One region of the Cupriavidus sp. SIMBA_020 genome, then DNA from elsewhere that is predicted to be linked to it. Evidence: predicted binding sites of a transcription regulator. Region 1 holds the regulator's gene; the other holds the start of a gene.
The links. The regulator sigma-54, encoded in region 1, starts transcription at its own class of promoters, with help from an activator protein. The targets are predictions, from matches to a motif close to TGGCANGNAANCTGCTTT.
Positions count from the first base shown of each region.

Region 1 (7,210 bases):
CGCCTGCTGGAAACCCCGCGCGACTGGCGCACCGTGCCCATCGGCGAGGTCATGCACCGCAACCCCCACGTGGTGAACCAGGACCATCTGGCCGTGGAGGCCGTGCAGATCATGGAGGCGAACCGCATCAACCAGCTGCTGGTGGTGGATGGCGACGGCAAGCTCGTGGGCGCGCTCCACATCCATGACCTGACCCGCGCCAAGGTCATCTGAACGGGGCCGGCGATGCGGGACTTCTTCGGCAGGATCTCCGGTCTGGTCATGCGGCTGCTGCCGTTGCTGCTGATGGCGATGGTGGCCGGCAGCACGTTCTGGCTGGTGCAGATCAACTCGCCCCATGAGGACGAGGCCGCGCAGAACCGCGCCAAGCGCCATGAGGCGGACTACTACATGGACCGCTTCTCGGCCACGGAGCTGGACACCACCGGCGCCACCAAGATGCGCTTCACCGGCGTGAAGATGATCCATTTCGAGGACGACCAGACCTACGAGGTGACCACGCCGGCCATGCGCGCCTACCAGCCGGACCGCCCCCCGGTCACGGTCAACGCGGACCGGGGCGTGATGAACGCCGAGGGCTCCGTGATCGACCTGTACGGCAATGCCTTCCTGGTGCGGCAGCCCGGCGTCGATGTGGCGAAGGACCCGCGCATGACCGCCGCGTCGCAATATTTCCAGTTGCTGGTCAATGACGACATCGTCAAGACCGATAAAGCGGTACAGCTCACGCGCGGGCCGTCGGTGATGACCGCCAACGGGCTGGTCTTCAACAATGTCACCCGCGAAGTACAATTGCTCGGCAACGTACGCGGCACCATCGTCATGAATCCGCCGTCGGGGCAGGCCCGGACCACGCAGTAAGCACAACAACAAGCACGCCAGGCGCCGGCAACGGATCGCCCGTCATTCTCTCAGCTGACCACCATGACCCCATCCCTGACGACGTTGTCCTGTCGCCGCATCGTGCCCGCCCTGGCGGTGGCAATCGCCGCACTTGGCGCGACCCTGGCCCAGCCGGCCCTGGCGGAGCGTGCCGACAAGGACAAGCCGCTGGTGCTGGAGGCCAACAACGCCAGCTACGACGATGTGAAGCAGATCTATACGCTGACCGGCAACGTGGTGCTGACCAAGGGCACGATGGTGCTGAAGTCTGATGCCGCGCAGATCCGCACCGACCCCGAGGGCTACCAGTACGCGGTGGCCACGGCCAACCCGGGCCGCCAGGCGTATATCCGGCAGAAGCGCGACGGCGTGGACGAATACATCGACGGCTGGGGCGACCGCATCGAGTACGACGGCAAGCAGGAAATGTCGAAGCTGATTGGCCATGCCCGTGCGGCGCGGATCGCCGGCGCCAAGACCGTCGACGAGATCCGTGGCGCCGTGATCACCTACGACAGCCGCAACGAGTACTACACGGCCGCGGGCGGCGACAACAACACCTCCACCGGCAATCCGTCCGGCCGCGTGCGCGCCGTGCTCTCGCCGCGCGCGGACCAGGCCAGCGGCGCCGCCGCGCCGCCGCCGCTGGAACTGAAGCCGGCGCCCGCGCCCGGCAAGCCCTGAACCCGGACGCGCCCGCCGCGTCACGCATGCATTGACCTGATGAACGACTCCGCCACGCTCGCCCCGAACGCCGCCGCAGCCCCGTCGGCCGCCCGTACCGACAGCAGCACGCTGGTCGTGCGCCACCTGAAGAAGCGCTACGGATCGCGCACCGTGGTCAAGGACGTCTCGCTGGACGTGAAGAGCGGCGAGGTGGTGGGCCTGCTCGGCCCGAACGGCGCCGGCAAGACCACATCGTTCTACATGATCGTGGGCCTGGTGGCGCTGGACGAGGGCGACATCGTGCTGGACGACCAGCACATCAGCGGCCTGCCGATCCACGAGCGCGCCCGCATGGGCCTGTCCTACCTGCCGCAGGAGGCCTCGGTCTTCCGCAAGCTCAACGTCGAGGAAAACATCCGCGCCGTGCTGGAGCTGCAGATCGAGAACGGCAAGTCGCTGCCGAAGGCGGAGATCGAACGGCGCCTCGATTCGCTGCTGGACGACCTGCAGATCGCCCACCTGCGCAACAACCCGGCGCTCTCGCTCTCCGGCGGCGAGCGCCGCCGCGTGGAAATTGCCCGGGCGCTGGCCTCCGCGCCGCGCTTCATCCTGCTGGATGAGCCATTCGCCGGCGTGGACCCCATCGCCGTGGGCGAAATCCAGCGCATCGTCAGCTTCCTGAAGGCGCGCAATATCGGCGTGCTGATTACGGACCACAACGTGCGCGAGACGCTCGGCATCTGCGACCACGCCTACATCATCAGCGAAGGCACGGTGCTGGCTGCCGGCCAGCCTGAGGAAATCATCGCCAACGAGTCCGTGCGACGCGTCTACCTGGGCGAAAACTTCCGCATGTGACCCATCGGCCGCCGCGCGCGGCCGCGTTTCTCCCGGCCTCCACGGCGACAGCCGGGGTCGATCAGGAAGCCAGAGCGATAGGCGATAGCAATTTCCGTTCCATAGTCGGAAGGATGCGCATAGAATAGGTCGCATGAAACCGTCGCTTCAGCTTCGTCTCTCGCAACATCTGGCATTGACCCCACAGCTGCAACAGTCGATTCGATTGTTGCAGCTCTCGACGCTTGAACTCCAGCAGGAAGTGGAACAGGCGCTCACCGAAAACCCCCTGCTCGAACGCGAAAACGACTGGATCGAAAGCCCGCTGCGGGTGTCCGCCGATGGCTCGGTCAACCTCCAGAGCGCCCCGGCGCCGGCCTCCTCCGAGCCGCAGCCCAACGGCGACGCGCGCAGCGACGGGGCATCCAGCGGCGAGGACGACAACTACAACGACAACGGCAGCGAGGACTACGGCAGCGACTGGAGCCTCGACGACTTTGCCCGCCGCCCGCAGGGCGACGAGGACGAAAAGACGCCGATGCAGCTGCGCGACGCCGAACCCACGCTGCGCGAGCACCTGATGGAGCAGCTGGCCCCGCTGAAGATCTCGGTGCGCGACAAGGGCCTCGCCATCTTTCTGGTCGAGTCGCTCGACGATGACGGCTACCTGAGCGCCTCGCTCGAGGAAATCTGCACCGAACTGCCCGAGGAACTCGAATTCGAGATCGACGAAGTCCACGCGATCCTGACCCTGCTGCAGAGCTTCGACCCGCCCGGCGTGGGCGCGCGCAATGCCGCCGAGTGCCTCAGCCTGCAATTGCGGCGCCTGAAGCACCCGCACCGCGACCTGGCGCTGACCATCGTCAACCATCACCTGGAATTGTTGGCCGTGCGCGACTACACACGGCTAAAGAAAGCGCTCCAGGTGGACGAAATAGCACTGAAGGCGGCTCACGAACTGATTCGCTCGCTGGCGCCGTATCCGGGGCATGCGTTCAACCGTCCCGAGGCCGACTTCGTGGTGCCCGACGTGTTCGTGCGCAAGAGCGGCAGCGGGTGGATCGCGGCGCTCAATCCGGACGTCATGCCACGGCTGCGCATCAACGACATGTATGCGCAGATTCTGCGCGGCGCGAAGGGCGAATCGGGGACGGCGGGCCTGCAGCAGAAGCTTCAGGAGGCGCGGTGGCTTATCAAGAACATCCAGCAACGATTCGACACGATCCTGCGTGTTTCTCAGGCCATTGTCGAACGTCAAAAGAACTTTTTCACGCATGGCGAAATCGCGATGCGCCCCTTGGTTTTGCGGGAAATAGCCGATACACTCGGTTTACATGAGTCGACCATTTCCCGGGTCACCACGAATAAATACATGGCCACGCCCATGGGTACTTTCGAGTTGAAGTACTTCTTTGGGAGCCACGTCTCCACGGAGACTGGCGGCGCGGCCTCTTCCACGGCAATCCGCGCGCTGATCAAGCAACTGATAGGAGCCGAAGACCCCAGGAATCCCCTTTCCGACAGCCGGATCGCCGAACTGCTGGGTGAGCAAGGCTTCGTGGTCGCACGCCGCACGGTGGCCAAATACCGCGAAGCGCTCAAGATCCCCGCAGTGAATCTCCGCAAGACTTTGTAGCCGAGCCGCAACCGCCTGCCTGGTGCGGCTCTTTCAGAAGGAGAAGCGCTATGAACTTCAAGATCAGTGGACACCACCTCGACATCACGCCCCCGCTGCGTGAGTATGTGGAAACGAAACTGGAGCGAATTGTCAGGCATTTCGATCAGGTCATCGGCGTGAGCGTGCTGCTATCGGTGGACAACCACAAGGAGAAGGACCGGCGCCAGTACGCGGAAATCAATCTGCATCTGAAGGGGAAGGACATCTTCGTCGAAGCGCATCATGAAGATCTGTATGCGGCGATCGACTGTCTGGTCGACAAGCTCGACCGCCAGGTCATCCGCTACAAGGACCGCGTACAGGGCCATGATCGCGAGGCGGTGAAGTACCAGATGGCCGCCCAGCAACTGACGCAGCAGTAGACCTGCAGGCAACCGGAAGCAGAGCGGTTGCCAACCCTGCAGAGGACTGAAAAGAAGAGCTCAAGCCGCGCAATCAGCGCGGCTTTTTTGATGCTCGCGCGCCATGGCGGTGACGGTGCGGGCACCTGGAATGTTTCGTTACCTTATTGCCACGCCCGAGGGCGACCCGGGGCCCCCGGGAGCGGTCAAAATGGGAACAAGTGTTCGCAAGCCGCCCGCCACGGTGTATGCTCCGCCATACAAATAACGACAGGACGGCCCCGGGACACCCCGGGTGGGCAAGCCGGCCGGCACGTCGTGGCACCGCCGCGACCCCGGCGCTGCATCGCAAAATCGCGGTGGAGCCCTGCTCTATAATGGCCGGACGCTCCAATGCGGGCGTCCCAGACAAGTTCTCGGTACCCTAGCTTCGCCCCGTATCCGGCGGGACGGCCTTCGCGCCCCGGCCCGCTAACCTGACTTCTCGCGCATCGCCCATGAATCGTTTGGCCAAATTGCTGCCACCCGGCAACATCCATCTCGACGTCACCGTCACCAGCAAGAAGCGGGTCTTCGAGCAAGCCGGGCTCCTGTTCGAGAACAACCATGGCGTGGCCCGCGCTACCGTGACCGATAACCTGTTCGCGCGCGAATCGCTGGGTTCCACGGGCCTGGGCGCCGGCGTGGCCATTCCGCACGGCCGCATCAAGGGCCTCAAGCAGCCGCTGGCCGGCTTCATGCGCCTGGCCGAGCCCATCCCGTTCGAATCGCCGGACGGCAAGCCGGTGTCGCTGTTGATCTTCCTGCTCGTGCCGGAACAGGCCACGCAACAACATCTGGAAATCCTGTCGGAAATCGCCCAGCTGCTCTCGGACCGCGAGATGCGCGAGGGCCTCGCCACGCTACCCACGTCGGAAGCGGTGCATGATCTGCTGACGCAGTGGCATCCCTGACTCCCGCCCCAACGGCCGCCTGAAACGGCCTGTCTGCCCCCGAAAGTCATACGCGCATGGAACTCACCGGCGTCACCTCGCAGTCGATCTTCGACGACAACGCAGCCGACATCAAGCTCTCGTGGGTCGCCGGCCTGGAAGGCGCCGACCGGGCCTTCGACGTGGAATTCGCCCGTGAAGCCACCTCGGCGGCGGACCTCGTCGGCCACTTGAACCTGATCCACCCGAACCGGATCCAGGTGCTCGGCAAGCCGGAAATCCTGTATTACCAGCGGCTCGACGATGAGCCGCGCAAGCGCCAGATGGGCGAGCTGATCCTGCTCGAGCCGCCGTTCCTCGTCGTGGCCGATGGCATGGAGCCGCCGCCGGACCTGGAGCTGCGCTGCACGCGCTCGTCCACGCCGCTGTTCACCACGCCGGTGTCGTCGGCGGCCGTGATCGACCACCTGCGGCTCTACCTGTCACGCATCTCCGCCCCGCGCGTGACGATGCACGGCGTGTTCCTCGACATCCTCGGCATGGGCGTGCTGATCATGGGCGAATCCGGCCTGGGCAAGAGCGAACTGGGCCTGGAACTGATTTCGCGCGGCCATGGCCTGGTGGCCGACGATGCCGTCGATTTCGTGCGACTTGGGCCCGACTTCATCGAGGGCCGCTGCCCACCGCTGCTGCAGAACCTGCTGGAAGTGCGCGGCCTGGGCCTGCTCGACATCAAGACGATCTTCGGCGAGACGGCCGTGCGGCGGAAGATGAAGCTCAAGCTGGTGGTGCAGCTGGTGCGCCGCAACGACGGCGAGTTCGAGCGCCTGCCGCTGGACTCGCAATATCTCGATGTCCTGGGCCTGCCGATCCACATGGTGAAAATCCAGGTTGCGGCCGGCCGCAACCTTGCCGTGCTGGTGGAGGCGGCCGTGCGCAACACGATACTGCGCCTGCGCGGCATCGACACCCTGCGCGATTTCATGGACCGCCAGCGCGCCGCCATGCAGGCGGACGTGGTCTCGCGCGGCCAGGGCCGCCTGCTCTGACGCGGGGGCGCGTCAACGCGCCCCGGCACTCCATCGTTTGTGCTGTAATGGGCATCGAGCCAAAGGATCGGACCCATTCGTAGTGTTTCCACAGCCAAGGAGAGAAGCATGAAGAAGCTGATCGCGATGTGTGTGCTGGTGACCCCGCTGCTTGCCACGGGCGCGTTTGCCCAGAGTGCCTCGGCCCCCGCCGCGGCCGGCGACAAGGCCGCCAACGCCCAACAGGACAAGATGAAGGCCTGCAACGCGCAGGCCACCGGCAAGAAGGGCGACGAACGCAAGGCGTTCATGAGCGACTGCCTCTCCAACAAGCCGGCCGCCGCCGCGGAACCCAAGACCCAGCAGGACAAGATGTCCGCCTGCAGCAAGCAGGGCAAGGGCAAGAAGGGCGACGACTACAAGAAGTTCATGAGCGACTGCCTGTCCAAGCCTGCGGCCTGATCGTCACTTTTTGTGCGCCGGGTGTCATGACGCAGCCATCACCCGGTGCTATCCTTGCAGGGCTATGCGGATCCTCCTCATCACCGGAATCTCCGGCTCCGGCAAGTCTGTCGCCCTCAATGTCCTGGAAGATGCAGGCTACTACTGCGTCGACAACCTCCCGGCACAATTCCTGCCCGAGCTGACCAGCTACCTGGCCGAGCAGGGCTACACCCACCTCGGCGTGGCCACCGACATTCGCAGTCGCGAGTCGCTGGCGCGGCTGCCGGACACCGTGCGCCAGCTCGCCGCCGCCGGCCACCAGGTGCAGGTGCTGTTCCTGACCGCCAACACCGACGCGCTGGTGCAGCGATACTCCGAGACACGCCGCCGTCACCCGCTCTC
Region 1 covers NZ_JAWRWU010000007.1:303,469-310,678, reverse strand. The annotation lists gene SB751_RS16385 (SIS domain-containing protein) at 1-213, shown strand, start outside; gene lptC (LPS export ABC transporter periplasmic protein LptC) at 226-861, shown strand; gene lptA (lipopolysaccharide transport periplasmic protein LptA) at 925-1,566, shown strand; gene lptB (LPS export ABC transporter ATP-binding protein) at 1,606-2,406, shown strand; gene SB751_RS16365 (RNA polymerase factor sigma-54) at 2,540-4,021, shown strand; gene hpf (ribosome hibernation-promoting factor, HPF/YfiA family) at 4,072-4,425, shown strand; gene SB751_RS16355 (PTS sugar transporter subunit IIA) at 4,902-5,357, shown strand; gene hprK (HPr(Ser) kinase/phosphatase) at 5,414-6,385, shown strand; gene SB751_RS16345 (PsiF family protein) at 6,494-6,826, shown strand; gene rapZ (RNase adapter RapZ) at 6,891-7,210, shown strand, end outside.

Region 2 (7,210 bases), on a different contig from region 1:
ACCACGGCCAGCGGCAGATGGGTTGCCGGCGACGGGGCGAGCGCGGCGATACCTACCGGCGCGGGCAGCGGGGCGCCCGTCGCACCCAGCGTCAGCCCGCTGGCGTGGTGGAAGCGTTGCCCCAGGTCGGCGAGTTGCCAGTCGCTGCCGGCCTGGCCGATCAGCGTGATGCCGAACGGCAGCCCGTCCGGGCGCAGGCTGGCGGGCACGGACAGCGCGGCGTAGTCAAGCAGGTTGACGAAGTTGGTGTAGTGGCCGAGTTCACGGTTGCGCACCACCGGATCGGCCAGCATGGCGGCGATGGTGCAATGCGTCGGCGCCGTGGGCACGCACAGCACGTCGATGTCCTGCCACATGGCAGTCGCGCGCTGGGCCAGCGCCTGGAGCGTGTGCTGGGCATCGAATACATCGGCGGCGCTGTAGCGGCTGCCTGCGGCCAGGATCGAGCGAACCGGCTCGATGACCGCCCCCGGCGCGCGGTCGAAGAAGGGGCGCACGGCGGCGTAGCGCTCGGCGACCAGCGCGCTGTCATAGAGCAGCGCGGCGGCTTCGGCGAGCGGGGCATAGTCGATGGGCACCGCGCGGCCGCCCAGCGCCTCCAGCGCGGCTACGGCGTCGTCGAAGGCCCGGCGGGCGAGGTCATCGCCAAAAAACTCAGGCTCGGCCGGCACGCCAAAACGGAACGCGGCGGGCAGCGGCGTGCGCGCCAGTGGCAACGCACGCGAATACGGGTCCTGCGGGTCATGGCCGGCGGCGGCTTCGAGCACGCGGACTGCCATGGCCACCGTGCGCGCCAGGATCGACACGCAATCCACGCTCTGCGCGGCGGGGAACACGCCGTGGGCGGAGATCAGGCCCTTGCTCGGCTTCAACCCGACGATGTTGTTGAGCCCGGCGGGCACACGGCCCGAGCCGGCGGTGTCCGTGCCCAGCGCGAAGTCCACCGCCCCGGTGGCCACCGCGTATGCCGAACCGGAACTCGACCCGCCGCTGACATAGGCCGGGTCGAACGCGTTAGGCACGGCGCCGTAGGGCGAGCGCGTGCCATTCAGGCCGCAGGCGAATTGGTCCAGGTTGGTCTTGCCGGCCAGCGCCGCGCCGGCGCCCAGCAGGCGTGCAATCACCGTGGCGTGGGCGTCCGGCACGTAGGCGAACTCGGGGCAGGCGGCGGTCGTCGGCACGCCGGCCACGTCGATATTGTCCTTGGCGGCAAAGCGCAACCCGGCCAGCGGGGCGTGATCCGGGTGCGGGGCGGAGACCGGGGTGTCGAACCGCTCGATCCACGCCGCATCGGCCTTGCCGGAGGCGGCTGGGTTGGCCGCAGGGGTAGCGGCGATAGAGGTGCGCATGAGTGTCCTATCTGAAATCCAATCTTGGATACAAGATAGCAATCGCCATGCCAAAGGCACTTCTGGGCGGATAATTGCCGCCCCGTGGGATGGAAATCTCAATGAAATCAGTGGATTAGTGGCGAGGTCGATTCCGCGTCGTCGGAGCGCCGGGGGCGTCTGGCCGCCCGCCAGCCCCCCCGTCCGGCCATCCACAAGCCCCTGCACGGTGCGCCCGCGCACCAGTGTCGGGAGGTCTTCACTGACACGGCGCTACGGGGTCCGCCCGACAGCGCCCGCCCGCCGCGCCGACTACTGTGAAAGTCTCGACCGGGATGTATCGAATAGGGGAGCCAGCTTGTTCGCGACCTGGGCATTGGTCATTGGCGCGCTGCTGATCACCATGGGGCTGATCGACTCCATGGTGAAGCGCCTGCCCATGTCCCCGTCCGGCCTGTATCTATTAGTGGGGATGGCGCTGGGGCCGGGCGGGGCCGGGCTGATCGTGCTTGACCTGACCGACCCGGGCCACGTGAAGGTGCTGGAATGGATCACCGAGCTGGCCGTGCTCGTCGCCCTGTTCGGCGTGGGCTTGCGGATGCGGGTGCAGATGACGTACCGCGTCTGGCGCCTGCCGGTGCGGCTGGCCAGCGTGGCCATGCTGCTGACCATCGGCGGCGTGTGCGCCGTGGCGGCCGGGTGGCTGCAGGTGCCGCTGGGCGTGGCGGTGCTGCTCGGGGCGATCCTGGCGCCCACGGACCCCGTGCTGGCCTCGGACGTGCAGATGGCCGATACCGAGGATCGCGACGTGGTGCGCTACAGCCTGACCGGCGAGGGCGGCCTGAACGATGGCACAGCATTCCCGTTCGTCATGCTCGGCCTTGGCCTGCTGGGCTATCACGAGCTTGGTCCGTGGGGCGGGCGCTGGATGGCGGTCGATCTGGTCTGGAGCACGCTTGGCGGGCTGGCCGTCGGCGGGCTGCTGGGCTGGCTGGCCAGCAAGACCATCCTGGTCCTGCGCCTGCGCTTCCACGAGGCGGTGGGGCTGGAGAGCTTCCTCACGCTCGGCCTGATCGGCGTCTCCTACGGCGCCGCGCTGTTGCTTCACACCTACGGCTTCCTGGCCGTGTTCGCGGCGGGGCTGGCAATGCGGCAGGTGGAGCGCCGCGAGAATCCCGCCACCTCGCCGGCGGAGGTCATGGGGCCGCTGCATACGGCCGATGTCGAGACCACCTCCACGCACGCGCGCAAGGCTGCGGCCTACCTGACCCATACCGCCTCGGAGTTCTCGTTCAATATCGAGCGGCTGGCCGAACTGTGCGTCACCCTGCTGATCGGTGCGATGCTGACCCGGGAGGTCTTCCACGCCCAGTACGTGGCGCTGGCCCTGCTGCTGATCTGCCTGATCCGGCCGCTAGCGGTCTATGCGTCCACCTTCGACCTGCCCCTGGCGCGCGGCCAGCGGCGCCTGACCGCCTGGTTCGGCATTCGCGGCATCGGCTCGCTCTACTACCTGGCCTATGCCCTGACGCACGCCGCCGGGGAGGAATGGCGTTCCTTCCTGATCCACGCCACGCTGTGCACCGTGGTGTTTTCCATCGTCCTGCACGGCCTGACGGCCACGCCGCTGATGGCTTTTTATCAACGGCTGCGGCGCTAGGTGACCACTCAGCGCCACGCAACGCCTCTCAGCGCCGCTGCGCCAGCCCGATCCCCGCGGCGATGGTGACCAGCCCCACGCCGTGATACCAGTGGGGGGACTCGCCGAGCAGCAGCGTGGAGAGCAGGGCGGCGAACACCGGCGTCAGCGTGATGAAAAACACCGGCAACTGCGCGCCGGCCCGGGCGATGGCGCGGTCCCAGGCGAAGTAGGCCAGCAGCGAGGGAATCGTCGCCACATAGAGCAGGATGCCCAGCACCTTGCCGTTCCAGGGGATGGGGGCCGGCAGGGTCATCAGCTCCCACGCCGTGACAGGCGCGCTGGCCACCACCCCGGTCACGATCTGCGCGAACAGCAGCACCGGCAGGGGCAGGTCCGGGCGATGCTTGCGCAGCAGCCAGGTGTAAGCGCTCCAGGCGATGGTCGCCGCGAGCATGAACAGGTCGCCGGGCACGAAGTCCAGCTGCGCCAGCCGCCCCAGATCCCCGCGCACCAGCACGAAGGACACCCCTACCAGGCACAGCAGCGCGCCGGCCACATGCCACGGCCGCATGCGCTCCCTGAAGAAGAGCGCGCCGATAATCAGCAGGAACAGCGGCGTGGAGGCGCCAATCAGCGTCACGTTGATCGGCGTCGAGGTGGTCAGCGCGAGATACTGGAACGCGTTGTAGCTGGCAATCGACAGCACGCCCATCGCCGTGAGCAGCCCGGCATGCCGGCGCAGCGTGGCGCGATGCTCCACCACCCCGCGCCAGGCGTAGAGCCCCAGCAGGGTCCCGGCCAGCACCCAGCGCACGAAGTTCAGGGTGATCGGCGGAAACGTACCGGCGGCCAGCCGCCCGACGATGGCGTTGCCCGCCCAGGCCAGTGGCGGGAAGGTGAGCAGGAACAGGGTGGCCCCGTCGAGGCGTCGGGTGGCGCTGGCATGCATGGGGGTGGGGAGGGCGTCGTGGGGATGCGGGATTATCCGCCAGGAACGCCTTGAGCGCTGCGGAACGCTATCCTTGGCCGCTCGACAGAGCAATCGTTGACCGGCATTTCTTGCGGGCGAAGTTTGCACATCCCCAGAATGGCCGTTCGGCATTTTTCACCGGGTTCATGGCCACGCCGCAGCGCGCGCAAATCGGCCGCCAGAACTCTCCCTCCGTGGCCTTTCGTAGCAAGGGGGCTTTTCTCTCTGCATCCAGCATGCTGAGGCGTTCGACAAATGTCTCGCCGTCAAGCAGCAGTACCTTGCCGGCGGCCGCTTCAACCTGGGCAGGGCGAGTGAAGGTCGACATCGTGACGAATACCCCTTCCTTGACATTCTCGCGCGCCATGACGCCCATCAATGCGCGAATTTGATCGACATCAACACGCTTCCGTCGCCAGCCTTTGCATTGAATCAGCTTTACGGGCTCGGGCATGTCCCTGAAGTAGAGGCGGATATCAATGCCGCCGTCGGCGCCGTGGCTCTTTTTGTCGGTCCGGAAGCCATGTGCAGCAAAGTATGCGCTGCACAGTTCCTCGAACCGGTTCCACGACAAGCTCCGAAGCAGGTCGAGCGTGAATTCGTCAGTGGGGATTCGGGGTCGATCAAACTGCAGAAGCAGCTTCTCCCGATCCTTTTGGTCATCTTCCTGCTTGCCTTGCAGGGCTTTGCCAGCCTCCACAAATTGGGCGGCCGCATCCATGGCCTTCTGCAGCCAGCCTGCATCGCTGCCCATTTTGTCCCCAGTCCGTGATTCCGTTTTTTTTTGCATGCTAGTCAGAGCCGTTTGCGCCTGCACACCGGCCTTCTGGTTTTTACCCGGGGGACAGTAGCATCTGTTCCGCCACGGCCGCTGCTCGCCACAAGGGGGGTGTTGCGACAGGCCAACGGCATAGTCGGCCCCGTTATTCCCCCTAAGGCGCCCGCTGCACCCGATACACCTTGCCGCTCGTGGATGAAGTCCCCGGGTCGGCCAACACATAGAGTTCCTGCGCGGCGTCGGTGCCGAAGGAGTAGACGCTGCCGCTGGCGGTGACCGGCCAGTCCACCCGCTCGGAGACGGCGCCGTCGCGGTACAGGAAGCTGGCCAGCTTGCCGGTGCACAGGTCGGTATAGAAATAGCGGCCCTGGAGTTCGGGCAGGGCTGCGCCGCGATAGACGTAGCCGCCGACGATGGCGCAGCCGCCGGCGTCGTGGCTGTATTCGAAGACGGGCGGGGTCAGGCCGGCGGGGTCGCAGGGGGTGGCCCCGACGCAGGCGGTGCCTTCCAGGCGGTCCCAGCCGTAGTTAAGGCCGGCGCTGGCCGTTGGCACGGCGTTGACCTCCTCGCGCTGGCCCTGGCCGACATCGGCGATATAGAGCAGGCCATTCGCATCGAACGAGAACCGCCATGGGTTGCGCAGCCCCATGGCCCAGATCTCGGCCCGGCCACCCCCGCCGCCCGTGAAGGGATTGCCGGCCGGCACGGCGTAGCTGGCGCCGCTCACGTCGATGCGCAGGATCTTGCCCAGCAGCGTGTTGCTGTTCTGGGCGTTGTTGGACGGGTCGTTGCTGCCGCCGCCGTCGCCGGTGCCGATGTAGAGCATGCCGTCCGTGCCGAACGCGAGCTGGCCGCCATTGTGATTACTGGCGCCCGGGTGCGGAATCGACAGCAGCACCGTGCCGGTGGGGTTCGCCGCGTCCGGGTTGCTGGCCGAGACGGTGTAGCGCGCCACGGTGATCGCCCCGTTCTGGTCGGTGTAGTAGACGTAGAAGCGCCCGCTGGTGGCGTAGGCGGGGTCGAACGCCATCGAGAACAGGCCGCGCTCGCCGTCGGTGGTGGTGAGGCTGGAAATGTCGAGGAAGGCCGTGCCAGGCACGCTGCCGTCCCGCACGATGCGCACCCGGCCGGCGCGCTCCACCACGAACAGCCGGGGGTCGTTGGCGGGTGCGGTGAGGAAGATTGGCGCCGCGAAACCGTCCGCCACCTGCGCCAGCGACAGCCGCATGTCCGAGGGCGCGCCGTAGCTCACGCCGATGGTTGGCGCGGTGTTGGCGGCCACCATCGCAGTCTGCACGGCCTGCGAGGGCTGGTAGGACGTGGAGCCGGTCAGCACCGGGGCCGCCGTCACGGTGTAGGTGCCGGCCACGAGGTTGCCCAGCGTGATGGTCTGGGCGGCGGTCTGCCGATACCCACCCGGCCCGTTCACTGTGATGTTGGCGGGCGTGCCGGCGGGCAGGCCGGAGACCACAACCGTGAGCGTGGCGGGCGTGCCGCCGCTGGTGATCTGGATGTCGCCGCTGCCACCACCGCAGCCGGCCAGCCACAGCGTGACGAGGCCGAGCAGACGACACAGCATCCATCGATGTGAACGAATCATCACTGACACCCCCTCACCGCGTTGCCAAAGCCTTTGTATCCTAGGTCGGTCTGAGCCGGGGCAGCAGGCAATCGAGCAGCACGTCGAAGGCGGGGCCGATGTCTTCCTCGGGCACGCAGGCATAGCCCAGCAGCAGCCCGCGCCGGAGCGCCGGCCCCATGAAATAGCGCGACAGCGGCCGCACCAGGATGCCGCGCGCGCGGATGTCAGCCGTCAGCGCCACATCGTCCACGTGATCGGGCAGGCGCAGCACGAGGTGCAGCCCGGCGTTGCTCGCGTGTTCGTGCAAGGCCTCCGCCCCAAGGTAGCGCTCGATCAGGCCGGCCAGCACCGCACGCCGGCGGGCGTAGAGCGGCCGCATGCGGCGGATGTGCGCGGCATAGTCGCCGGCCTGCATGAACTCGGCCACGGTGGCCTGCGTCATCAGGTGGCCGGCGCGGTACAGGTCGGAATGGGCGGTCTGGAAGGCCTCCGTCAGCCCCTTCGGCAGCACCAGATAGCCCATGCGCAGGCCGGGGTAGAGCGTCTTGCTGAAGGTGCCGATGTACAGCACCGGCGCGTCCGGCTCCATACCCTGCAGCGACGGAATCGGCTGGCCGGAGAAGCGGAATTCGCTGTCGTAGTCATCCTCCACGATCCAGCTGCCGTGCCGCCGCGCGAACTCCAGCAGCGCGCGCCGCCGCCGCAGGCTCATCACGGCGCCCAGCGGATATTGGTGCGAGGGCGTGACGAAGATAAAACGCGGCGCGGGGGCGTCGGCCTCCGCCTCGGGCAGGCACAGCCCTTCGGCGTCCACGGGCAGCGGCACCATGCCGATGTCGCTGACCTGCAGCACGCCGCGTATGCCCCAGTAGCCCGGCTCCTCCACCCACGCCTGATCGCCCGGCGAGCC
Region 2 covers NZ_JAWRWU010000005.1:391,668-398,877, forward strand. The annotation lists gene atzF (allophanate hydrolase) at 1-1,349, opposite strand, end outside; gene SB751_RS13190 (cation:proton antiporter) at 1,687-2,988, shown strand; gene SB751_RS13195 (DMT family transporter) at 3,017-3,919, opposite strand; gene SB751_RS13200 (restriction endonuclease) at 3,987-4,730, opposite strand; gene SB751_RS13205 (PQQ-dependent sugar dehydrogenase) at 4,873-6,297, opposite strand; gene SB751_RS13210 (PLP-dependent aminotransferase family protein) at 6,359-7,210, opposite strand, start outside.
Region 2: atzF (allophanate hydrolase) is a predicted target of sigma-54. The motif match lies at 1,385-1,402, and genes of this name have one in related genera.